DNA from 2 places in the Novosphingobium rhizovicinum genome. Region 2 is predicted to be linked to the other one. Evidence: riboswitches for the same ligand, from Rfam matches in the RefSeq annotation. Region 2 holds a riboswitch; the other holds the start of a gene.
The links. Region 2 has a riboswitch for cobalamin ahead of ABUH87_RS15355 (energy-coupling factor ABC transporter permease). Riboswitches for the same ligand answer to the same signal wherever they lie in the genome.
Positions count from the first base shown of each region.

Region 1: linked by a shared signal. The riboswitch ahead of ABUH87_RS14550 (TonB-dependent receptor plug domain-containing protein) and the one ahead of ABUH87_RS15355 (energy-coupling factor ABC transporter permease) in region 2 are both predicted to bind cobalamin.

Region 1 covers NZ_JBFNXR010000052.1:39,797-51,375, reverse strand. Annotated here, with positions in the region: gene cobU (bifunctional adenosylcobinamide kinase/adenosylcobinamide-phosphate guanylyltransferase) at 1-444, opposite strand, end outside; gene ABUH87_RS14585 (cobyric acid synthase) at 441-1,901, opposite strand; gene cbiB (adenosylcobinamide-phosphate synthase CbiB) at 1,889-2,824, opposite strand; gene ABUH87_RS14575 (aminotransferase class I/II-fold pyridoxal phosphate-dependent enzyme) at 2,817-3,794, opposite strand; gene ABUH87_RS14570 (adenosylcobinamide-GDP ribazoletransferase) at 3,791-4,528, opposite strand; gene ABUH87_RS14565 (histidine phosphatase family protein) at 4,525-5,094, opposite strand; gene cobT (nicotinate-nucleotide--dimethylbenzimidazole phosphoribosyltransferase) at 5,091-6,107, opposite strand; gene ABUH87_RS14555 (DUF1636 domain-containing protein) at 6,104-6,511, opposite strand; gene ABUH87_RS14550 (TonB-dependent receptor plug domain-containing protein) at 6,511-8,424, opposite strand; cobalamin riboswitch at 8,640-8,829, opposite strand; cobalamin riboswitch at 8,888-9,094, shown strand; gene ABUH87_RS14545 (hypothetical protein) at 9,315-9,902, shown strand; gene ABUH87_RS14540 (cobyrinic acid a,c-diamide synthase CobB) at 9,940-11,238, shown strand; gene ABUH87_RS14535 (hypothetical protein) at 11,345-11,566, opposite strand.
Region 2 covers NZ_JBFNXR010000052.1:239,353-250,931, reverse strand. Annotated here, with positions in the region: gene cobN (cobaltochelatase subunit CobN) at 1-2,160, opposite strand, end outside; gene cobW (cobalamin biosynthesis protein CobW) at 2,160-3,209, opposite strand; cobalamin riboswitch at 3,407-3,639, opposite strand; cobalamin riboswitch at 3,767-4,006, shown strand; gene ABUH87_RS15355 (energy-coupling factor ABC transporter permease) at 4,038-4,715, shown strand; gene ABUH87_RS15350 (BCCT family transporter) at 4,875-6,869, shown strand; gene ABUH87_RS15345 (DUF3325 domain-containing protein) at 6,945-7,259, opposite strand; gene ABUH87_RS15340 (PepSY-associated TM helix domain-containing protein) at 7,256-8,860, opposite strand; gene ABUH87_RS15335 (hypothetical protein) at 8,857-9,192, opposite strand; gene ABUH87_RS15330 (TonB-dependent siderophore receptor) at 9,206-11,344, opposite strand.

The DNA.
Region 1 (11,579 bases), 200 kb from region 2:
ACGCTGGTTGAGCCAGCCCGCCTCATCGCGAAACCGGCGAGCCAGTGCGTTCATCGGCACGATGCCATAACCGACCTCGTTCGCCACCATGACGAGCGGGACGCAGCACTCGGACACAGCCGCCTCGAACTCGGCCACCGCATGGTCCAGGTCTCGCTCGGCCAGCATAAGGTTGGACAGCCACAGGGTCAGGCAATCGACGAGGATCACGTCGGCCTCCGCTTCTGCCCGATGAAGTGCAGCGGCAAGGTCCATCGGCGCTTCGACGCTCATCCAGCGAGGGCCCCGGTCTGCCTGGTGCCGCGCGATGCGATCAGCCATTTCGGCGTCCTGTGCCTCTGCCGTTGCGATGAAGGCCAGACGGCCAGGCAGGGCTTCAACCCGCGACTGCGCGTAGCGGCTCTTGCCGGAGCGGGCGCCACCGATCACAAAGAGCCTGCTCATCTTGCTCGCTCCTTCGCCAGGGCGCACAGGCCGTCGATATCCAAATGCCGCTCCAGATCGCTAGCGAGTTCGTCGAGAGCGGCGTCCACCACTGCGTCGTGATCGGTGCCGTCACTCCGCACGCCAACCCTTTCGAGAAGTGCGCGCCGAAACCCACCCGAAGCAAGCAGGCCATGGCAATAGGTGCCCATCACAAGGCCGTCCGCAGCGATCATGCCATCCCGTCTCGCCCCGTCCAGCATCGCGAAGGAACGCACCGTTTCGGGGGCGCTCGTCACACCCATATGCATCTCATACCCTTCGAACGCCTCGCCAAACGCCTCGCCTCTGACGCTGCACAGGGTCTTGCACGATCCCAGCACAGTCTCACCGGGAAGGAGCGCAAGGCCATCGGCCTTGCTGGGCGGCCCTTCGATCCCGTCGGGGTCACTGATCGTCCGGCCGAGCATCTGGTACCCGGCACATATGCCCAGGATCATCCCACCGCGCCGGTGATGCGCAAGGATGTCGATGTCCCACCCCTGCGCGCGCATGAAGTTCATGTCCGCAATCGTCGCCTTGGAGCCGGGGAGCACGATCAGCCCAGCCTCCGCCGGGAGGGGACGACCCGGAGGGACCATGGCGAGCTCGACCTCCGGCTCGTTCTTGAGCGGGTCCAGGTCGTCGAAGTTCGCGATTCGCGGAAGCATGGGGCAGGCGACCAGCAGGCGGCCCGGTTTACGCCTGCTGCCAGCTTCCAGAACGACGGCATCTTCGCTGGGGAGGCGGGAGACGGCGGGCAGCCATGGCACAAGGCCGAAGCCGCGCCAGCCTGTGCGTTCCTCGATAGCGGCATACCCGTCCGCGAACAGCGCGGGATCGCCCCGGAACTTGTTGACGATGAAGCCGCGGATCATGGCGGCATCGTCCGGCTCGATAACGAGCCGCGTGCCGACCAGAGACGCGATCACGCCTCCACGGTCAATGTCGCCCACGAGCACCACGGGCACCTGCGCTGCTCGTGCGAATCCCATGTTGGCGATGTCGCCACTCCGCAGATTGATCTCGGCCAGGGAGCCTGCACCTTCCACAATGACGAGATCGCACTGTTGCTCCAGCCGCCGCCAGCTCTCCAGCACATTGGGCAAGAGACTGCGGCGCTGCTCGCGGAAGTTCGCCGAACCGAGAGTCCCGCGCACCTGCCCATGGACGATGAGCTGCGACGTGCGGTCCGCCTGAGGCTTGAGGAGAACCGGGTTCATATCCGTGTGCGGCTCCGCCCGGCATGCGATGGCCTGCAGGGCCTGCGCTCGCCCGATTTCGCCGCCGTCTGCGGTCACCGCCGCATTGTTCGACATGTTCTGGGGCTTGAACGGCAGCACGCGCAGGCCCCGGTTCGACAATGACCGGCACAGGCCTGCCACCAGCACGGACTTGCCGACATCGGACCCAGTGCCCTGCAACATCAGAGCAGCCATTCCACACCTCCTGCAGACAACGAGGCCAACAGGCACGCGCGGATGAACACCGCCCGCGCCTTGCGCATCGTGCCGAGATCCGGCTCACCGCCTTCGCCGATAAAAGGCTTGGCGGTGAGAACACCATCATAATGCAGCGGCCCGGCAAGCCTGATCCCCAGCGCGCCCGCCATCGCGGCCTCCGGCCATCCCGCGTTAGGAGAGGCATGTTTCGCATGATCGCGCCGGAGCACCCGCCAGCCACCACCTCCCGCAAGACAGATGAGAGCGCCGGAAAGTCGCGCCGGCAGCCAGTTGGCAAGATCGTCGCAGCGGGCGCTTGCCCATCCGAAAGCGCGCAATGGCTCTTCCGGGTGCCCGATCATGCTGTCCGCCGTGTTGATCGCCTTGTAAGCCCAGATGCCCGGAAGGCCGAGCACAAGCAGCCAGAAAAGAGGGGCGATGACGCCGTCGCAGAAGCTTTCCGAAAGGCTCTCGATCGCGGCGCGGCAGACCGCCTGCTCGTCAAGAGCGTCTGTATCGCGACCGACGATCATGCCGACAGCGCGCCGTGCAGCAGGCAGATCGCCACGGGAGAGAGCCGATAGAATAGGCGCGTAGTGGTCGAGCAAGCTGCGCAAGGCCAGAGCAGGCCAGGCCGCGATCGCGACAAGCAGCCATGCCCAGGGACCGGCCACACCGTAGATCACTCTTTCGACGATCAGCGCCGTGCCGCCACTCAGAGCGATCAGCAGTCCGAGGGTGACCAATCCCAACAGCCGACGGCGCGCTTCCGGTCTGGCGGGTCGGTTCCAGCGGGTTTCGCAAGCGGAGATCACGCGAGCAAAGCCGCCAACCGGGTGGCCGATCACACGGTAGACCCTTGCGGGCCAGCCACTCATCGCATCGAGCGCGAAAGCAGTCACGGCGATGGGCTCAGCCATTTGCGCCCGCCACGGCAAGCGCCGCGTCCAGCCTCGCCAACGCAGCTGCGCTTCCGGGCAGCCCGAAGCGCAGCAGGTGCGGGTGTCCGGTGAAAGGACGCGTGAGGATCTGCTGCTGCGCGAGCGCTTCGAACAGATGGTTCGCACAGGGCACGGTGCCCAGCCTGAACAGCGGGCATTCGCCACGCGATGCGAGGCCGCGACGGGTCAGCACAGCGTCGAGGCGTTGCGCGGCCACGAAGAGATTCGCGCGCGCCCGGGCTATCCACGGAGCGTCGGCATAGGCGTCTGTTCCAAAGCGGATTGCGGCAGCGCAAAGGGGCCACTCGCCTTGCAGGTGGCGCAGCCGGGTGAGAAGTTGAGAGGGCCCAAGCACGAAACCAAGCCGCACACCCGCAAGCCCGAAGAACTTCCCGAACGAGCGGGTGACGATCAGCCGCCGATGCTCGGCCACCTCGTCGGCGATGCTCCAGGCGGGATTGCAGTCGGCGAACGCCTCGTCGACGAGCAGCCAACCACCGGCCGCCTCTTGCGCCTTAAGCACATCCAGCAGCGGCTCCCTGGGCACCAGGGCGCCGTCCGGGTTGTTCGGATTGCCCAGCACACGAACAGTCGGCTCTCCCGCGAGGGACGGCTTGGCGAAAGCCTGGACATGCGTGCTGTAACACAGCGGCTGTGGAACGCCGGGCAACTGCAGGATCTGCCCGAGCGCACGCAGGCCCGCTTCACTGCCCGGAACGGCAAGGCACAAGGACGGATCTACACCGAAGTAAGTGGCCGCCGTCCGCTCTAGCTCAGCAAGCGTCGAGGGGTCCGGAAGGGCGCGCCAGTCTAGCTCACCACCGCTTGAGGGCTCCCAAGCCGAGGGATTGATCCCCGTCGACAGGTCCAACCAGTCCGCCTGTGCGCCGCCGAAGCGAGCGCAGGCGTCGCTCAGGCGCCCCCCGTGAAAGGTATGAGGCTCTTTCATGGCGCAAGCACCAGAGCACCGAGCAAAGCGGCTTCCATCACTTCGATCCCGGCGCCGTGGCCATCTCCAGAGATACCGCCGATGTGGCCGCGCAACCACCAGCGCCACAACGCTGCCACCGGCAGCGCGGCCAGCAAGGCAGGTGTATGCAGGCCAGGTGCCAACAGGCAAGCAGCCAGTCCGACGAGCAGCCACGCTCCGAGAGCCACCCACGTCGCGCCAGCTCCGAAGGTACGACCCAGGCCCGCGTGGAGGGGCGGCAGCGTCAGCGTCCAGAACAAGGGCCCGACGCGGGCAAGCGCCGGAATGGCCACCAGCGTCAACCAGAACATACCGGGGCGAGGCTGCGCCAGCAGGAGATAAAGGAGCAGCAGCTTCGTCAGCAGCAGCAGGACAATGGCAATGACGCCAAAGCTGCCGATGTGCGGGTCCGCCAGAACAGCGGAGACCCGGCTCCGATCGCCATGGCCGGCCCCGGCCGCATCGGCGATGTCGCCCAGTCCGTCGAGGTGAAGCGCGCCGGTGATGCCGACCCAGGCGAGCAAGCCGATCAACGCTCCAGCCCACGGGTCGCGCTGAAAGCCTAGCCACGCAGCGCCCGCGACGCAGGCACCCACAAGCAGGCCCGCGACAGGGAACCACCGGATCGCCGCAGAGACATGCCGCGCCTCCGCCTGCACGGCGGGGAGCGGCAGGCGGGTCATGAACTGGACGGCCAGCACCAGCGCTTTCACAGCTCATCTCCCGCCAAGCCGATGATCTGTCCGTTCAGATCGGGCCAGATACGCAGCGTCAGCAGGGCGCGATACGGCAGGTCGATAGCCCAGACGCCGCGATGGTCCAGACCGGTCAGCACCGAGACGGCCGCGCGCATCGCTCCTGCGTGGGCAAGGACAAGAGTGTGCGTGTCCAGGCCGGCCAAAGCGCCGGCAACCCGGCTTCGCAGGTCCGACCAGCGCTCGCCGCAAGGGGGAGGGCACCCGTCCGGGTCATCCCAGAACCGCGCAAGCGCCTCGGAACTAAGCGTATGGGGATGCTCTCCATCCCACTCCCCAAAGTCGAGTTCGCGCCAGTTTCGGCTCAACGTCAACGGCAGTCCGAGCTGGTCCGCCAGATGCGACGCCTGCGCCGCAGCGCGCATGAGGTCGGACGAAACAAGCGCCCGCAGCGGCAAAGCACGTGCGCGACCGAGTATCAGCGGGCAGTTCGCATTCTGCGCCGGCTCGTCGACATGACCCAACAGCAGCCCCGTTCGCACCGGCGGCCCATGACGCAACAAGTGGATGACCCGGCTCGTCACCGGCTCTTCGCTACCGCAGCCTGGTCGAAGGTCGCCATCTCGCCATGCGTTGCCAGCGCGGCACGGATGAGCGGCACTGCAAGCGCGGCCCCGCTTCCCTCGCCAAGGCGCAGTCCGAGATGCAGTAGCGGCTCAAGCTTCAGGTGCTCCAGCAGTTGCGCATGCCCCGTCTCGGCAGAGCAGTGCGCAGCGAGGCAGTGGCTGGTGAACTGCGGATTGCGTGCCACGAGCGGAGCAATGGCTGCGCACGCGATGAAGCCGTCGAGCAGCACCGGCATGCGCTGCAGCCGCGCAGCGAGGATGGCGCCCGCCATCGCTGCGATCTCCCGACCACCCAGGCGGCGCAGCGTTTCCAGTGCGTCCGCACAATGCCCTTGATGGAGGGCGAGCGCCTGATCGACGGCTTCGATCTTTCGCGATAGCGCCGCATTGTCGATGCCGGTGCCCCGACCGCACCACTGCGCTGCATCGCCTCCGAACGCCGCAGCGCTCAAGGCAGCCGCCGGAGTCGTGTTGCCGATGCCCATTTCGCCAACGAACAGGAGCTGCGTGTCAGCCGTGGCGACAGCGGCGCCCGCGTTCAGCGCGGCGAGGCACTCCACCTCCGTCAACGCCGGTTCGCGCGCGATGTCGCCGGTTGGCTGGTCGAGGTCGAGCGGCACGATGGCCAGCTCCGCCCCGCAGCTGCGAGCGAGTACGTTGATGGCAGCGCCGCCTGCCATGAAGTTGGCGACCATCTGCGCCGTCACTTCCGCCGGGAAAGCGCTGACTCCTCGCGCCGCAACTCCATGGTTGGCAGCAAACACCGCGCCCCGGACCCGATCCAGACGCGGAGTGCGTACCTGCTGCCAACCTGCCATGAAGGTTGCGATCTCCTCAAGGCGGCCAAGCGACCCTGCCGGCTTCGTCAATTCGCCCTGGCGTGCGCGCGCAGCCATGGTGGAGGCCGAGCAAGGCTCGGGCAGATCCTCGAGAGCAGCCAGAAAGGCAGCGCGGTCCGCAAAGGCGATCATGTGCACAGGTACCCTTCGGGCGGGGTGCGAACGATGAAGTGTCCTTTCACCCCCTCCGGCCACTGCGCGTATCGCACGACGCCCTCTTCGCTGGCGGCATAATGTGCCGCGTATATCAGGATTGCCCGGGCAGCATCCCGGTCCGGAGTGAAGTCACCCAGGACATACCCCACCTTGCCAAGCGCGCGGATGTGCACCGTGCAGTGGCGGGAACAGGCGAAGAGGCATGGCATCTCCTGCACGGCGACGCCGGCGAGTCCGGGCTCTTCCTGCTGAACGGCGCGCAAAGCGTCTGCCAGCATGGCACCCCCGCGCCGCCCATTCTCATCCTCGCGCGCGTCCGCAGTCGCGCGACAGGTGGAGCAGACGACGACGGCTGCGCCTGGCTCTACCGGCTGCAACATCAGAAGCGGCTCCGCAGTCCGACGTAGACCGTGCGGCCCAGCGCAGAATATCCGCTCGCCGTCTGGTAGCCCTTGTCCGCGACATTCTCGACCCGTGCCTGCAGGATCAGGGCCTCGGCCAAGCGGTACTGGGCGCGCAGATCAACCAGCCAGTAGTCGTCGAGCACCTCCGTGCTGGTGGCGCTGTTGAAGCTCTCACCCGAATAGCGCGCCGCCACGCTGGCGCGCAGACCGTCAGGGAGCTCGATGCCGCCTTCCACATTGGCGAGGTGGCGCGGCACACGGGCAAGCTGACGACCGAAGAAGGCACTGTCCTCGCTCCGGTCCTCAGCCTTGATCCAGCTGTAGTTGCCTTCCACGAACAGGACGTTCCAGCGCGCCGAACCGGTAAGCTCCAGCCCGCGCGCGCGGCTTTCCTTGACGTTGGCATAGTAGCCGAAGCGCGTCGTGTTCGTGCCCGGTATGTAGCAGACCGCTGGTTGCGCGCCGCTGGTGGGGCAATAGGCAAAGTCGATCAGGTTGTCTGTCTCCCGCTCGAACCAGGCTGCCGACGCGTGGAGGATATCGCCGAAACGGTGCTCAAGGCCCACCTCCCAGCCTTTCGCCTTTTCGGGCTCAAGGTCGGCAACTCCGTAGGCACTGAACAGCTGGTAGAGCGAAGGCGCCTTGAAGCCTTCATCGTAGCTGGCCCGCAGAATGGTTGCGCCCCCGTTTGGCGTGAATGCGCCACCGGCGCTGAACACGGTATTGTCGCCGAAGCGGGAGTTATGATCGTACCGCGCCCCGGCATTCAGCGTCAGGCCGGTGAGGGGGGTGATACGGAACTGGCCATAGAGGCTGTCGGTATCGACCCTGTAAGGCTGCAAGGTGTAGGGTGCCGCCGAGTTCGTGGGCGAAGCGGTGGACATCCGCTGCTCCTCCCGCTCGGCACCGAATACGATGTCCAGCATGTCCGCAGGCTTGTAAATGCCCTGATACTCGAACCGGCGGATGCGGCCCTGTGCGTCGAAGGTGATCTGGCGAATGCTGCGGTTCGGGTCGTAGTTCTCCCGGTCCGTCTCGGTCTGCAGCACCGCGAGGCGGTTCACCAGCTTGCCGTCGAACAGCTGGAAGTTCAGCCCCGCGTAGCCCGACCATTCGCCGGTCGTGCCATATGCAGCGGTGTCTCCGCTGAAACCGTCGAAGTCGCTGCGTGCGTCAGCCCAGTAGCCGCGTAGGTCGAGCCAGACGTCGGGCGAGAGCCTGATAGTGGCGGTGCCGCTCGCGGCCTGACGGGAATAGCCGTCATCCTCCGTCCCGTTCGCGCGGGCCGAAATGCCATCGGTGGTGAAGGTCGAGGCGGCGATGCGCCAGTCCACCATCTCGCTTGTACCGCCGATGCCCGCGCGGGCCGACACGGTCTCGTGCGTGCCCGCCTCGATGGCCATGCTTCCTTCCAGCGGCTTCTCGGGCCGGCGCGTGCGCACATTGACCACGCCGCCGATCGCATCGCTGCCCCACAGGATGGACTGTGGGCCGCGCAGGATCTCTATGCGTTCGATGTCGTCCAGCATCAGGTTGGAGAAGGCGTATCCGCCTGCGGTCGAAGAGGGATCGGCAAGGCGCATTCCGTCGATCACCATCACCGTCTGCCCGGCGTCCGCACCGCGGATGCGCAGCGAGGTGGCTGTTCCATATCCCCCGTTGCGCGAAAGGCTGATGCCTGGCGTACGCAGGAGAATGTCGGTTACGGTGATCGGCTGCGCCTCGATGACCGCTTCTTCGTCGAGAACCGTCACGCTGGCGGAGTTGCGCTCCTGCGCGACAGGAGTGCGGAACGCGGACACCACGATGCTTCCGTCAGGTGCATCGTCGGCATGGGCGGGCTGAATGGAAAAGGCAGTGAGGGCCAGTACGGTGGCCACAGAGGTCATGCGGTGCAAGGTGAAATCCCCTACTTGCAAACGGCGTCGGACCCTGCCGGTCGATCGTTGCAAGGAGGCGCGCGCGTGAGGGCCCCCGCAAGGTCGCAGGGCACGACATGACACCTCTTGCGCGGAGATCCCGGCAAGGCGGTTGCTGTCGTTGCGCGAGGGATGACCCCTCCTGACGGAAGGGCCCTCGAACACCCGGTGCACCCTGCCCGGATGAAGAACGACTGCGTCAGGCAGGTCTCCTGGCTTGCGGGTCAACGCCGTTCCGGCCGCCTTCTCAGGACAGGAAGTCCCAATGGCAAATGGCCGGATGGCTCTCCGCTTACAGTTGCAGGGGCAGCCCGGGGTTTTCACCCGAGTTCCCTTTTGATCCCCTCGCGGGGAACCCGTCGCGGCGCGGCCCCTACTGCGGGACGTGACGGCATGCAAGTACCTGCCGCTTGCGGTGCTCCGCCGTCTCGCCTAGGCAGAGGGCGTATCGGGTGCCCGAAAGGGCTTAATCGGGAAGTCCGGGATGGCGGTTCATGATCGCCAAAGCCGGCACTGCTCCCGCAACTGTAACCGGTGAGCGCATCGCCACGGTGCCATTGAAAGCTCCGGCTTTCGAGAAGGCGGCGAAGAGCGCGTTGATCCGGAAAGTCAGGAAACCGGCCTGATATCGTCGTTCCTTCGCGCGGGCGGGATGCACCGGGCGGACGAGGGATCCGCGTTCTTGCGGAAAGTGGCCCTTGGCGGACGACATTCGTGTGTCGCGTCGAAGGAGAGCCGTGAAGCCATGTTCAAGCCCTGATCAGCTTCAGGCGGAAGCATGTTCCGCCTTGCTCCCCCCGTGCGATCGGCGCGGCCTGCGGGCTCGCGTCGCGTTTCCACGTTCAGACCGGAAGCCCTTTATGAACCGTCACCTGTCCACACGTTCCCCGCGTTTCGAATTCGTCGCCTTTTGCGCGCTTACCTTGGTGATGCTGACCACCCGCAGCCATGCCTTGAGCGACGTAGTGCACTTACCTGATACCAGCCTTGCCAGTTTCTTCTTGCTGGGCTTCCTGGTTCGCCGGGCAAGCGCGTTTGCCGGGTTGTTCCTGTTCGGCTTTGCCATCGACGTCTGGACGATATTCGTCATGGGTGGCTCTGGCTTCTGCTTCACGCCCGCTTACTGGATGCTGCTGCCTGCCTATGGAGTGATGTGGTTTGCCGGTCGCGTGGTCGCCGACGGGTTCGGCGAAGAGCGATCAGCACTAGCAGCGGGGATCGCATTGCTGATCGCCGCCACATTGGTATCCAAGCTGCTCTCCAGCGGCGGTTTCTACTTCCTGGGCGGACGTTACCCTGATCCAACCATCGCTGAGTTCCTCCCGCGCCTTGAGCGCTATTTCCCGGGCACCCTTTTTGCCACTCTGCTGTGGTCCGGGATCGGCGCCACTGTCTACGCGGTGTACAAGGCCGCGCAGCCCCGCCTGAGCCGGGCCCACGCGCAGTGAGCAGCGCGCCTTTGGCACTACCGGTTTGCCCCGCCTTATGAGCACAACCGGCTCGTGCCCGGCTCTGATGGTGGCGGCGCCATCATCAGGTCAGGGCAAGACACTCGTCACCGCGGCTCTGGCCCGCCGTCACCGCGACGCCGGAAGGCGGGTGCGTGTCTTCAAGTGCGGGCCAGACTACCTGGACCCGATGGTGCTGGAACGCGCCTGCGGATCGCCGGTGCATCAACTCGACTTGTTCATGGTTGGCGAAGCCGCGTGTCGGCGCCTGTTGCACGACGCTGCACTGGATGCGGACCTGATCCTTGTGGAAGGCGTAATGGGCCTCTTCGATGGCACCCCGTCGGCCGCCGACCTGGCGAACCGGTTTGACCTGCCGGTTCTGGCGGTGATCGACGGCTCCGCCATGGCGCAGACGTTTGGCGCCCTTGTTCAGGGCCTCGCTACCTACCGTCGGGGCGTCAATCTCGCGGCCGTACTCGCCAACAAGGTTGGCAGCGCTCGCCACGCTGCGATGCTGGAGGAGAGCGTTCCCTCCGGCGTGCAGTGGCTGGGCGCCATGCCGCGCAACGCGGATATCGCTCTTCCCGAGCGGCATCTGGGGCTGATGCAGGCGCAAGAGATCGGCGACCTGGAGGACCGTCTCGCCAAAAGTGCGGCAAGCCTGCCAGACGCGGCGACCTGGCTGCCGCCTCCGGTGCACTTCGGCGGGTCCGACGGCCCAAGTACCCGGTTGCCCGCTCTTCTTCGGGGCACGCGCGTCGCCATCGCGCGCGACGAGGCTTTCGGGTTTATCTACCCGGCAAACCTGGCCTGCCTTCGTTCGCTGGGGGCCGAACTGCGGTTCTTTTCGCCCCTGAACGACCCCGCCTTGCCGGAGTGCGACGCCATCTGGTTTCCGGGAGGCTACCCGGAACTCCATCTCGCCGCACTCTCACAGAACAAGCGCATGATCTCGTCTGTCCGTGACCATCATTCGGCAGACAGGCCCATCCTCGCTGAATGCGGGGGGATGCTCTATTGTCTGGAAGAAGTGGTCGACAGTGGCGGGCGCCGCGCGGAACTCGCTGGCCTTTTGCCGGGATCCGCCACCATGCGCCCGCGCCTGACCGCGTTGGGTCTGCAGCAGGCGGACCTTCCGGGCGGCAGCATCCGGGGGCACACATTCCATTACTCCGACGCGTCCATTGAACTCGCACCGTCATGGTTTGCAACGCGTCCAGGAGGCGAGCAGGGGGAGGCAATCTATCGGTCAGGACGCCTGACCGCGACTTATGCCCACTTCTATTTCGCATCGGGGCCGCAAGCCGTTGCCGAGATCCTCGGTCCCGGCTGACCGATCCTGAACTGTGAGCCGTCTGCCGGCATGTCCGGGTGCAGAAGGCGGAGGGGTGTCCAGACACTCGGACAAGCTAGGTTGCCCTCCGCCTTCTGCTGCACGATCAATGGGCGAAATGGTGCTGCGCCCACCCGTTTGGCGCGACATTCGCCGGGATAATGGTATCGCCTGCAACCCAACGCCGCGCGGAATTGTCCTTCGGATCGATCACGACCAGCCGCACCCAGCCGTTGCCAAACAGTCGCGAGAGGATGGGCGTGTTCACGACCAGATCATCGACACGCTGCAAAGGTGCATGGATGACTGTCAGAAGGCGCTGCGGCACATGCTAAGGTGTG
Region 2 (11,579 bases):
GCCGCGCGGCGTACGCGCCAGCGCCACCATCAGATCACGCCGGAGCCGCCCCTCGGGGGACTGGCCGAAGACGTGCAGCCCGTCGCGGATCTGCAGCTCCTTCAGCTCGCACAAGTAGTTGTCGATGGCGGAGAGCGCGTCGTCATCATCGCCGCTGGCGCCGGCTTCCTTGTCCAGTCCCTGCCCGCGCGCGAGCGCGAGGATGTCGCGGCGCAGGCGCTCCAGGCGGCGCGGGTCCATGCCGGCGGCGAGGTAGTACTCGTCGACCAGCGCCTCCAGCTGCTTGAGCGGACCGTAGCTTTCCGCGCGGGTGAGCGGCGGCGTCAGGTGATCGATGACAACGGCGGAGAGGCGCCGCTTGGCTTGTGTGCCTTCCCCCGGATCGTTGACGATGAAGGGATAGAGCTGCGGCACCGGCCCGGCGCAGATCTCCGGAAAGCAGGTATCGGACAGGGAAAGCGCCTTGCCCGGCAGCCACTCCAGATTGCCGTGCTTGCCGACGTGGACTACCGCATGCGCCCCGAAACTGCGGTTCAGCCAGATATGGAACGCAAGGTAGCCGTGCGGCGGCGGCAGCGCGGGATCGTGGTAGGTCTGCTTGGGATCTATGTTGTACCCGCGCGCCGGCTGCACCGCGATCGCAACATTGCCGAAGCGGTGCACAGGCAGCCGGAAAGCGCCGTCACGCACAAAGGGATCGTGTGCCGGCTCGCCCCAGCGCTCCAGCATGGAATTGCGCGCAGCGGCCGGTATCTTGGCGAATGCGGCGAGATAATCGGCCAGTGGCAGTGCGATCTCGCCGGGTCGGTCTCGCGCATCAGGAGCGTTGGTGACACCCCCGGTCATGCACCGCATCAGCGCGGCACCCTCTCGCGGCGCATCGCCGATGTCGTATCCCGCCGTGCCCAGACTGGCGAGGATCGAGGCAGCGCTGGCGGGCGTGTCGAGGCCGACGCCGTTGCCGATCCGCCCATCGCGATTTGGATAGTTCGCCAGCACCAGCGCCACCCGGCGTTCCGGCGTGGGCGTGCGGCGCAGGCGCGCCCAGGCGGCGGCAAGATCGGCTACGAAGGCCACGCGGTCCGGCGCGACACGGGGCACCACGATGCTGCATTGCGTCACCGCATCGAAGCGCTCGGCCGCCTTGAAGGCGACAGCACGGGTGAAGACCCGTCCGTCGACCTCCGGCAGGGCGACGTTCATCGCCAGGTCGCGCGGTCCAAGGCCGCGCGCTGCGTCGCGCCATTCGCCTTCCTCCACGCCCGCGAACGCGACCTGCAGGATGGGGCAGTCGGCGCGTTCCAGCACGCTCGGATTGCGTGGCTCGCCCGAGGATGAGGCGGCGAAGCTGGTGGCGTTGACGATCACGTCGGGCGAGACCTCGTGCAGGAGACCGCCCAGCCAGTCGATCACGAAAGGTTCGCGCAAGGCGCGCACGTGGACGGCGGCGACGTTGAACCCGCGCTCTTGTAGCGCAGCAATCATGGCGTCGACAGCTTCCAGCGTACCGGCGATCATCAGCGCGCGATAGAACACCAGCACCGCAACCGGCGCATCCGGCCGCCAGCTCGCCCGCAGGTCTGCAAGGCTCGGGCGGTCCTTGCCGGAAAGGTAGAGCCCGGCCTCGGCCACCGGCACCGGATTGTCCGCAGGACCGCAGTCCTCCCCAATCGCTTGCGCCGCCGTGCGCAGAAAGGAGAGGGCATTGGCTGGACCGCCCTGCCGGAGATACTCGCGCAGCCGCTCCACCAATTCGAGCGGCATCGTGCAGGCGCGGTCCAGGGCCGGGTCCAACTCGCGCCCATCGGCAATAGCGGCAAAGGCAATGCCGCGCGCGCGGGCTAGGGCGGCGATCTCGTCAATGCCGTAGGGCCAGTAGCTCTTGCCGCCCAGCAGCACGACGCAGATGAAGCGGGCGTGCGCCAGCACCTTCTCGACATAGAGGTCGACCGAGTACGGATGCCGCAGTTGCAGCAGGTTTGCGAGGCGCACGCTCGGCGCTGTGGGCGTTTCCTCAGCCAGCCTGGCCGCAGCTTTGGCGAAGCACGCCAGCTCGCTGTCCGCCACCGTGAGGATCACGATGTCACCCGGCGGCTGATCGAGGTCGATCGCCTCCTCGCCGTTGGAGATCGTGCCGGGGGTGGCGGACAGCAGGTGCATCAGGCGGCTACGGAACCGAGCTGCGGGGCAAGACCCGCTTCGATGGCAGCGCGGTCCAGGCCCTTCTGACCGATGACCACCAGCTGCGTGCGCCTGCTTTCGGACGGAAGCCAAGGGCGATCGTAGAAGTGCTGGATGCGCGGGCCGACGGCCTGCACCACGAGACGGCTGCCTTTGCCTGTCACTGCGACCATGCCCTTGATGCGCAGCACATCATGGCGGGCGATCAACGTAGCCATGCCCGTCAGCATGGCGTCCAGATCGGCCACTTCGCCGCCCGCGACGACGAAGCTGTCGAAGTCGTCGTGATCGTGATCGGCGTCCAGGCCGTCGATGTGCGAGGGGCGGGAGTCGAGATCGTCCTCGGCGGCGGCGGTGATGCCGAGCAAGGCGGCGATGTCCACCACGCCATGGGCTGCGCGCACGATCTTCACGCCGGGGCGGATTTCCGCTTCCACTTGCCGTTCGACTGCAGCCAGCGGCTCGGCGTCGATCAGGTCGGTCTTGTTGAGCACAACCATGTCGGCGCAGCCGAGCTGCTCCTCGAACAGCTCTTCCAGCGGGCTTTCATGGTCGAGGCTGGGATCGGCGGCGCGGGCCGCCGCCAGTGCGGCCTCGTCAGTGGCGAAGCGCCCGGCTGCCACCGCGTCGGCGTCGATCAGCGCGACCACGCCATCCACCGTGGCGCGGGTACGGATGTCGGGCCACTGGAACGCCTTGACCAGCGGCTTGGGCAGGGCGAGCCCCGAAGTCTCGATGATGATGTGCTCGGGCCGGTTGGGCCGGTCGAGCAGCTTCATCATCGTCGGCAGGAAGTCGTCGGCGACGGTGCAGCAGATGCAGCCATTGGCCAGTTCGACTATATCGTCCTCGGGACAGGCGGCATCGTTGCAGCCCTTCACCAGTTCGCCATCGACGCCGACATCCCCGAACTCGTTGATGATGAGCGCCAGACGTCGCCCGCCGGCGTTGCCGAGCAGATGGCGGATCAGTGTGGTCTTGCCGGCTCCGAGAAAGCCGGTGATGACGGTCGTGGGTACTTTGCTCAAGGTACTCTCCTGCCGCGCCGGCGACACTACGCGGCGGGGCAGGCCGGTACGCAGATGACGCGCGCCAGCGAACGGCACACGCGCATCGGACCGGCGCGAGAGGCGCCCGACGCAAGCGTGCCGATGCGGCCCCGGCCGCATGCATGATGTCGCTCAGACGGAAGGTACCGTGCCTTGGCCATCCCCTGGGCCACGGCAAGAGCGACCAGACGCCGGCAGGTCTCCTGGCTCGCGGGTCAAGGCTTGATGCACGCCTTCCCAGGCCTCGCATGTCTCAGCGTCCGGCCCAGTGGCTGCTCTCGATCCAGAGAGCATGTGCATCGCGCTCACCGCTTACAGTTGCAGGGACAGCCGCGGAATCGAGGAGCAAGCCCTCTCACCGCATTCCCATTCAAGCCTCTTGCGAGGCACCGGCGCGATCTTCGTCCGCAGCGGCCAAGGCCAGTGCGAACAGGAATGCTCGTACTCGCCGCCAACCGCTGCGGCAAGGTGCGAGTTGCGCATGGCACTGATGAGGTGGAGGCGGCATTTTTCTTGACTGGAAGTCCGGACCGTCGTTACCGCTGCCCCCGTACGGCGTTTTTGAGCCAGTTGGCTCTGAAACACTGGGAATGAGGGTAGGGCGGTATCGCCCGGAGCCTCAGCCGCCCCCGCGACTGTAAGCGGCGAGCGAGAAGCGCATGGCGGACCAGTCCCGCCATCCACTGGGCCGGACGCTGAGACATGCGAGGCTTGGGAAGGTGCGCATCAAGCGATGACCCGCGAGCCAGGAGACCGGCCGTGCATCTGTCCACTCAAAGCCGTCGGTGGGACGGCAGGAGAACTGCAATGCACATCGAACCGGGCTTCGTTGCCCCGGGCAAGATCTGGCTGGGCTATATCACCGCAGCTGCCGCCGGATCCTATGCTCTGAAGTTGGCAGCCGATGCCGTCAAAACCAATGGATCGTTATCCCTGGCTGCGCGCTGCCTCGTTGCCAGTGCGCTGGCTTTCAGCTTCTTCCAGGTGTTGCCGCACCATCCGGTCGGCGTCTCGGAAGTACACCTGATCCTGGGATCGACCCTGTTCCTGGGGCTGGGACTTGCGCCGACCGCGATCGGCCTCGTTGTCGGATTACTGGTCCAGGGCATGTTCTTCGCGCCCTCTGACCTGCCGCAGTTCGGCATGAACGTGACCACCTTGTTGGTGCCGCTGTTCGGCCTGAGCGCACTCGCACGCCGGATCATCGCGCCCGATACGCCCTACGTCGCCCTTGGCTATAGCCAGACTCTTACGCTCTCTAGCACCTACCAGGCCGGGATCGTCAGCTGGGTGGCGTTCTGGACCTTCTGGGGGCAAGGCTTCACGTCGGCCAGCGCGGCTTCGGTGGCCACGTTCGGCGCCGCTTACATGCTGGTGATCATCGTCGAGCCGCTGGTGGACCTTGCCGTGCTGTGGGGCGCAAAGGCGCTCCATCAGCTCAAAGGCAGCGGCTTCGTGGAGCGGCGTCTCTACGAGGCCGGGTGATCTGCGGCAGGAGTTTCCTGCCGCCTCGCTTGCGCATTGGCCGCTTCGGAGCCTACCGGCGGGTGCAGCTGATATTTACAGGCGCGGCAACTGGGCAGCGGCCCAGCCGTTAGCGATGTTCCTGCCGAAGCCGCCGCGGCCGCGCACACGAGGAGGCGAATGAGCGAGCCAGTCCTGAAAGAAGCCGCTCCGGCGGGACGTGCTCCGCGGATGAACGTCAATCCGCCGGTCTTCTTCGTGTCGGCCGCGCTGATCCTGGCTTTCGCGCTGTTCGGATCTGTGTTCCCCGGCCGTGCGGAGCGGCTGTTCGCGGCTGTACAGGCGCTGATCGTCCTCGATTTCGGCTGGTTCTACATCCTTTCGGTCGCCGGTTTTCTGGTTTTCGTGCTGTTCCTGATGATCAGCCGCTATGGCGATGTGAAACTTGGCCCGGACGAGAGCGAGCCAGAGTACAGCTATCTCTCCTGGTTCGCGATGCTGTTCAGCGCAGGCATGGGCATCGGCCTCCTGTTCTTCGGAGTGGCTGAGCCGATCCAGCATTACTCGCTTCCGCCGGTGGGGGAGGGGCGCACCATCGCCGCCGCGCGCGAGGCGCTGCCGCTGACCTTCTTCCACTGGGGTTTGCACGCCTGGGCGATCTATATCGTGATCGGACTAGCGCTTGCGTATTTCGCTTTTCGCCGTGGACTGCCGCTGACCATTCGCTCGGCACTGTTCCCGCTGATCGGCAACCGCATCCATGGCCCGATAGGCCATGCCATCGATATCTTTGCCGTGCTTGGCACCATGTTCGGCGTCGCGACATCTCTGGGTTTCGGGGTGCTGCAGGTCAATGCGGGTTTCAACTATCTGTTCGGGCTGCCCACGGGGCCGCTGGTGCAGGTGGTGCTGATCGCCGTCATTACGGGACTTGCAACCCTGTCGGCGGCGGCGGGTCTTGATGCGGGGATCAAGCGCCTGTCCGAACTAAACATCATCCTGGCAATCGCTCTGTTGCTGTTCGTGTTGCTCGCTGGCTCGACCGTGTTCCTGCTGCAGGCCTATGTGCAGAACATCGGCGCGTATCTGGGCTCCGTCGTCCAGCGTACCTTCCGCATGTACGCTTACGAGCCCAATCCGTGGCTCGGAAACTGGACGCTGTTCTACTGGGGCTGGTGGATATCGTGGTCGCCGTTCGTGGGCATGTTCATTGCGCGGATCTCACGCGGGCGCACGATCCGCGAATTCGTGGCCGGCGTGCTGCTGGTGCCGGTCCTGTTCACCTTCCTCTGGATGACAGTGTTCGGCAACACCGCGATTGCCCTTGACCTGGCGGGTGTCGCTCCGATCGCACAGACTGTGGCCACGGACCTTCCCGTGGCGCTGTTCGTCACGCTGGAGCAGCTGCCGTTGTCCATGATCGCGTCCGGCATAGCGACGCTGCTGGTCATAACCTTCTTCGTCACCTCGGCCGATTCCGGGGCTCTGGTGATCGACATGATCACCAACGGCGCAGTCGAGGACCCGCCTGTGTGGCAGCGCATTTTCTGGGCAGTGTGTGCCGGGCTGGTCGCGGCCGTACTGCTGCTGACAGGTGGACTCCAGGCCCTGCAGACCGCCGCCATAGCCAGCGCCCTGCCGTTTGCCATCGTGATGGTCTTCATCTGCTATGCGCTGCTGAGGGCGTTGCAGACGGAGAGCCGTGGCACGTCGATCGACCTCTCCATTGCCGCCGAGGCACCTCCGCCCGCCCGCACCGGCATGACCTGGCAGCAGCGGCTCGACAGCATCACTCATCACCATGAGAAGAGCGACATCGCAGCCTATCTTGCGGATACGGCCTATCCGGCGCTCAGTGCAATGACCGAGCAGATGCTGGAGAATGGCCTCTCGCCCACTCTGGAACAGAATAGCGACCAGCTTGTCTTCAACGTGCCTCATGGCGAGCATGGCAGCTTCCGTTACACGATCCGCGCCCGAGGTTTTCGCTCGCCCAACTTCGCCTATGCCGAGACGCGCCGGATGCACGGAGCGGAGCGGCAACATTACCGGGCCATGGCGCAGACATCGGAAGGCGACCAGCCGCACGACGTGACTGGCTTCACGCGCGACCAGCTGATCAACGATCTGCTCAACCGCTACGCCCGGTTCCGCCACGCGCGGCGCCTTGCCTGAATTGATGCGCTTTGTCCTGACGCCAGGCCACGGCTGTGCCGCGGCGCTGATCGGTGGCGCGGAAGCGCATCGGCTTTAGCGGTGCGAGACGGGAGGGCGCGTTTTCGGACGTGGCGATGCGCCACTGGCAGGCACGAAGTTGAGGCAGAGGAACACGATCCCGGCGCTCAGCATCACCAGCCCGAACCACAGGATGGGCCCGAAGACCCATCCGCGCGCTGCGACGGACATCAGCAGCGCTGCCACGAGCGAGCTCCATGCAGCGCCGCGCATACCGCGCTTGCGCCGGGGTGCTGGCCGTCCTTGCAAGTGGCGGCTGTGATGCATGTCCGTGGACAAGCCCAGCAGGACGAACGCCAGCAGCGCGGCGGCGAGTGCAAGCACGCTCACTCGGCCGGCTCCAGGATTGCCAGCGCGGGTTCCGGCTCCGGTGCGGCTGCAGGCTTGCCGCGCCGGAATTGGCGAGGCTCTCCGCGATGCCGCGCGACCCGAAGAGCGACCAGCAGGAACCCAATCCCGAACACGATCAAAGTGGCGTCTACCCCAACGAACAGCAGGTCACCCGCGAGGAGTGCGTTCACCAGGCCTTTGTCCGTGGCCAAGAGGTTGTAGACCGGCAGGGCGGCCAGCAGAAATCCCGTCGCGCCGAGTAAGGCGGTCCAACTCCATGCGGGACGACGCAGCAGAGTAAGCGCGAAAGCTGCGAGCCAGGACAGGAACAGCGTGTGGATTTCCCAGTCGGCGCGATCGGCCATCCCGACCGGCAGCAGGCGATTGGCCCAAAGCATACAGGCAATACCCAGTGGAAAGCCAGCAAGCGTTGCGACATTCAAGCGTTCCACCAAGCGAAAGGCGAAGTGCGGACGCTGTGGGTCGGGCAGCTTCTCGCGCCGCTTCACCGTCCACAAGATCAGGCCACTGGCCACCATCAGTGACCCGGCCACGCCGCAAAGGAAGTATATCCAACGCAGTGCATCGTCGGCGAAGCGCCCGGCGTGCAGGCCGATCATCGCCCCTGCCGTGACCGATGCTGCTCCCGGCTCGGGTGACTGCCACAGCAGCCGACCCGAGACCCCATCGTAGGTGAGGCTGGGCGTGCGGGAACTGAGCATGGACGATGGGGCGCGGTGGACGGTGATGCGTGCGGAAGCATCCCCTGGCTCGCTGACGCTGATCGACCCGGCGGATCCGCCCAGGCGGTCCTCGGCATCGCGCAGCACCGTTCGCAGATCGATCAAGGGGGCCTCGATACCGCTGCGCTCAACCGCCTCCCCTTGCGGGAAGAGCGCTTCGAACAGCTTCGTTTCGTCGGTGTAGTTCGCCACGACCGCCCAAGGCATCAGCAATGCCATCAGCGTGACCAGCCCGGTGTACGTGATCATAAGGTGAAACGGCAGCGCCAGAACCGCCGTCGCGTTATGGCCATCGAGCCAGGATCGCTGTCCCTTCATCCGCCGCAGGGTGAAGAAGTCACGGAAGATCTTCTTGTGCGTGACGATGCCGCTCAGGATCGCCACCAGCATCATCATCGCCGCAAAGCCGACCAGCCAGCGGGCCCAGATCACCGGCATATAATGGAGGTCGAAGTGGAAGCGGTAAAAGAACTCTCCACCGCGGGTTTCGCGTGCCTGCGCGGGTTCGCCATCCGCCCCGATCAGCACCTGGGTGTCGCGGCGGCTGCGGCGGCGGGGAGGCTCGCCTTCTTTGGGCTGCGGCTGCCAGAACACCTGCGCACCGGGCGAGCGCTCGCTGGCGATCGGGATGAACCAGCTCTTCGCATCGGGCGCCTTCCCCTGCAGGAAGCGCTGCGCTCCGGCCAGAACCTGCATCGGCTGTTCGACGCGCGCGAGTTCCGGACGCATCCAGCGGTTCATTCCCTCGCGCCAGAACGCGATCGTGCCGGTGGCGAAAACCAGGAACAGCACCCAGCCGAGCAGGAGACCCGACCAGGTGTGCAGCCCGGCCTGTGACTGGCGGAAGCTGCGGCTCATAGACGGCCCCCCGCCGAGATGGAAAGCCAGGCGATAAAAGCGGCCAGTCCCCCTGCTGCCGTGAGAACCCAGAAAGCCCGCCAGCCGGTTCGCGCGGCATAAGCGTACATGGCGGCGACTGCGCAGATCAGGAAGGCGATCAGGCTTGCCGCTACGGTTGCTTCCTCAGGAGGCCCAGGCAGCACGCGAGCGAGAGCCATCGCCCACAGACTTGCCACTGCATAGCCGAGCGGCAGGGCGGCGAGGAGGCGCAGCGCCGCGTCTCCTCGCCGCCGCCATGGCGCCGCCCCCGTTCCTCCGCGGCGGTTCATGGTCGTGTGAGCCGATCCCATCGTGCGCTGTCCGTCAGAAGTTGACCCGCAGGCTGCCCGTTACCCGGCGCGGCTCCCCATAGAAACCGCCGGGACCGCCGAAGGCGAAGCGGACGTTGCGGTAGTAGGTCTTGTCGAACAGGTTGGTGGCGTTGACACTCAGGATCGCGCGCTCAGTCAGCTTGTAGCGCGCCAGCAAGTCGACGGTGGCATAGGCGCCTTGCTCCACGGTGCCTGGCACCAGCACCGGAGCTCCATCCGGGTTGTAGCGGCCCGACGGGACGTTGCCCCGATCGAAGATGCGCGACTGTGCGGTCACGCCTCCGCCCACCGTAAGCCGGTCGGCAAGCATACGGTAAGTCGTGTAGATGCGGCCAACATGGAGCGGGAAGAAGGGGTTTACCCGGTCGCCGAAGCGGTCTTCCGTGCGTGCGTAGGTGTAGCTTCCGTTCAGCGACCAGCCCGGCAGCGGCTCGCCCGCCAGTTCCAGTTCACCGCCCCAGGTCTTGACGCCGGAGATCGAGATCGATGGCGTGATATTGCCGGGTAGTGAGTTCGGGACGCCGTTAGGGTCGGTCTGCGTCAGATTGTCCTGTTTGATGTGGAAGCCAGCGACCGAAATGTTGAAGCCCTCACCGAAGGGCGAGGCTTTGACACCGGCTTCGTAATTGACACCGGTCGTCGGCGGCAGGATCTCGTTGGCTGCGTTGCGGGCCGACACGGGCGAGAACACGCTGGCGTAGCTGGCATACAGCGAGATCGCGGGCGTCAGGTCGGCCACGATGCCGCCGTAAGGTGCCCACTTCTTCTCATGCTGGACGCTGTTGGGGCCGTCCGGCTCCAGCACGCCTGCGGCGTCGTAGTCGTCACGGTCGCTGCGATAGTCTGTGTAGCGGACGCCCGCGATCACCTTCAGCCAGTCCGCCGGGTTCAGCCGTACCACACCATATCCGCCGGTCTGTCGCAGATCCTGCGTGAAGTCGGGCAGGTTGGATCGAACGATGGGTGGCGGCGCTAAGTCGGGGTTCCACGGGTCGATGTCGAGACTGCTGGCCCCGGGATAGTCTTCAGGGACCGCGAACCGGGACTGGTTCACCAGGAAGTCACGCTCAAAATGGTTCATGCCCGCGACGAGTTCGTGTTCCCGGCCGAAAAGCGTGAAATTGCCTGCCACGTAAGCGTCTACGGCGTCCTCGTTCTGCTCCACTTCGCCATAGAAGATCCACGGCGCACCAAGCCCGGTCCCGTCTCGATTGGGAAAGCCGCTGGGGATGTTCAACAGCTTGCTGTCATTCTGCCCCCGCTTGCGGTTGTAGCTGACGCGCACCAGCCAGTCGCGGCCAATGTCCTGCTCTACCGCCGCAAACATCGTGGTCGTCTCGCGCAGCCACTGAGTCCATCCGGCGGTGCCGGTGAACGAGCGCGGGAAGTCCGTCTGCGTGCCATCGCTGTAGAACAGTGGCACCGATCCCCAGCCCGCGCCTTGCGAGTCCGTGCGCAGATAGTCCGCACCGACGCGCAGCCGGGTCCGCGGCGTCACGTCCCATTCCAGAGTGCCGTAGAGCACCGGGATGCGATCATGCTGCAGATCGATGTAGGACTCGCGGTCCGTGTAAGCGCCCACCAGCCGCGCGCGAACGGTGCCGTCGCTGGTCAGCGGTCCCCCGACATCGGCTTCCATCCGATATGTGGAGAAGCTGCCCGCCTGTGCGGAGAAGTAGCCGCCGAGCTCTGCCGGCGCCCGCTTGCGGATCAGGTTTACCGTGGCAGATGGATCGCCAACGCCGGTGACAAGCCCCGCCGCGCCGCGGATCACCTCGATCCGGTCATAGATTGCGACATCGCCTATCGCGCTGTTTTCATAGGCTCCTACCTGATAGATCGTCGGCACGCCATCCAACTGGAAATTGCGGACCGGGAAGCCGCGAATGTTGAAATTCGTCCGGTTGCTGTCCGTGGACGAGATGGTCACGCCGGGCGTCTGGGCGAGCACATCCGTGATCGTGGTCAGGTTGAAGTCTTCGATCCGCTGGCGGTCCACAACAGTTACCGACTGCGGCGTCTCTTTCAGCGTGAGGGGCAGCTTGGTCGATGTGGTGGGCCGCTGGTCGTTGATGCCGGTAACCAGAATGTCCGTGTCGCGGGGCGCATCGCTCAGCGCAACTGCGGGCACGGCAGGCGCAGCCGTTGGGACCGACGACATGAGACAAGTGATGGATATCAGGCTCGAACCGGCCAACACTGTAATTCCCCCTCAGTTAAGACCGACTCGCATTAGCAATGCTCGTGAGCATGACAACCCTTTTGCGAACAATTATCAAGAAGGGTGCGCGGAGGATCGCTCCGCCTGTGGGGGATGTTAAGCAGGCGCGTATCGCCGCTGCGCGCTCTGGGGCGGAAGGCGGAAC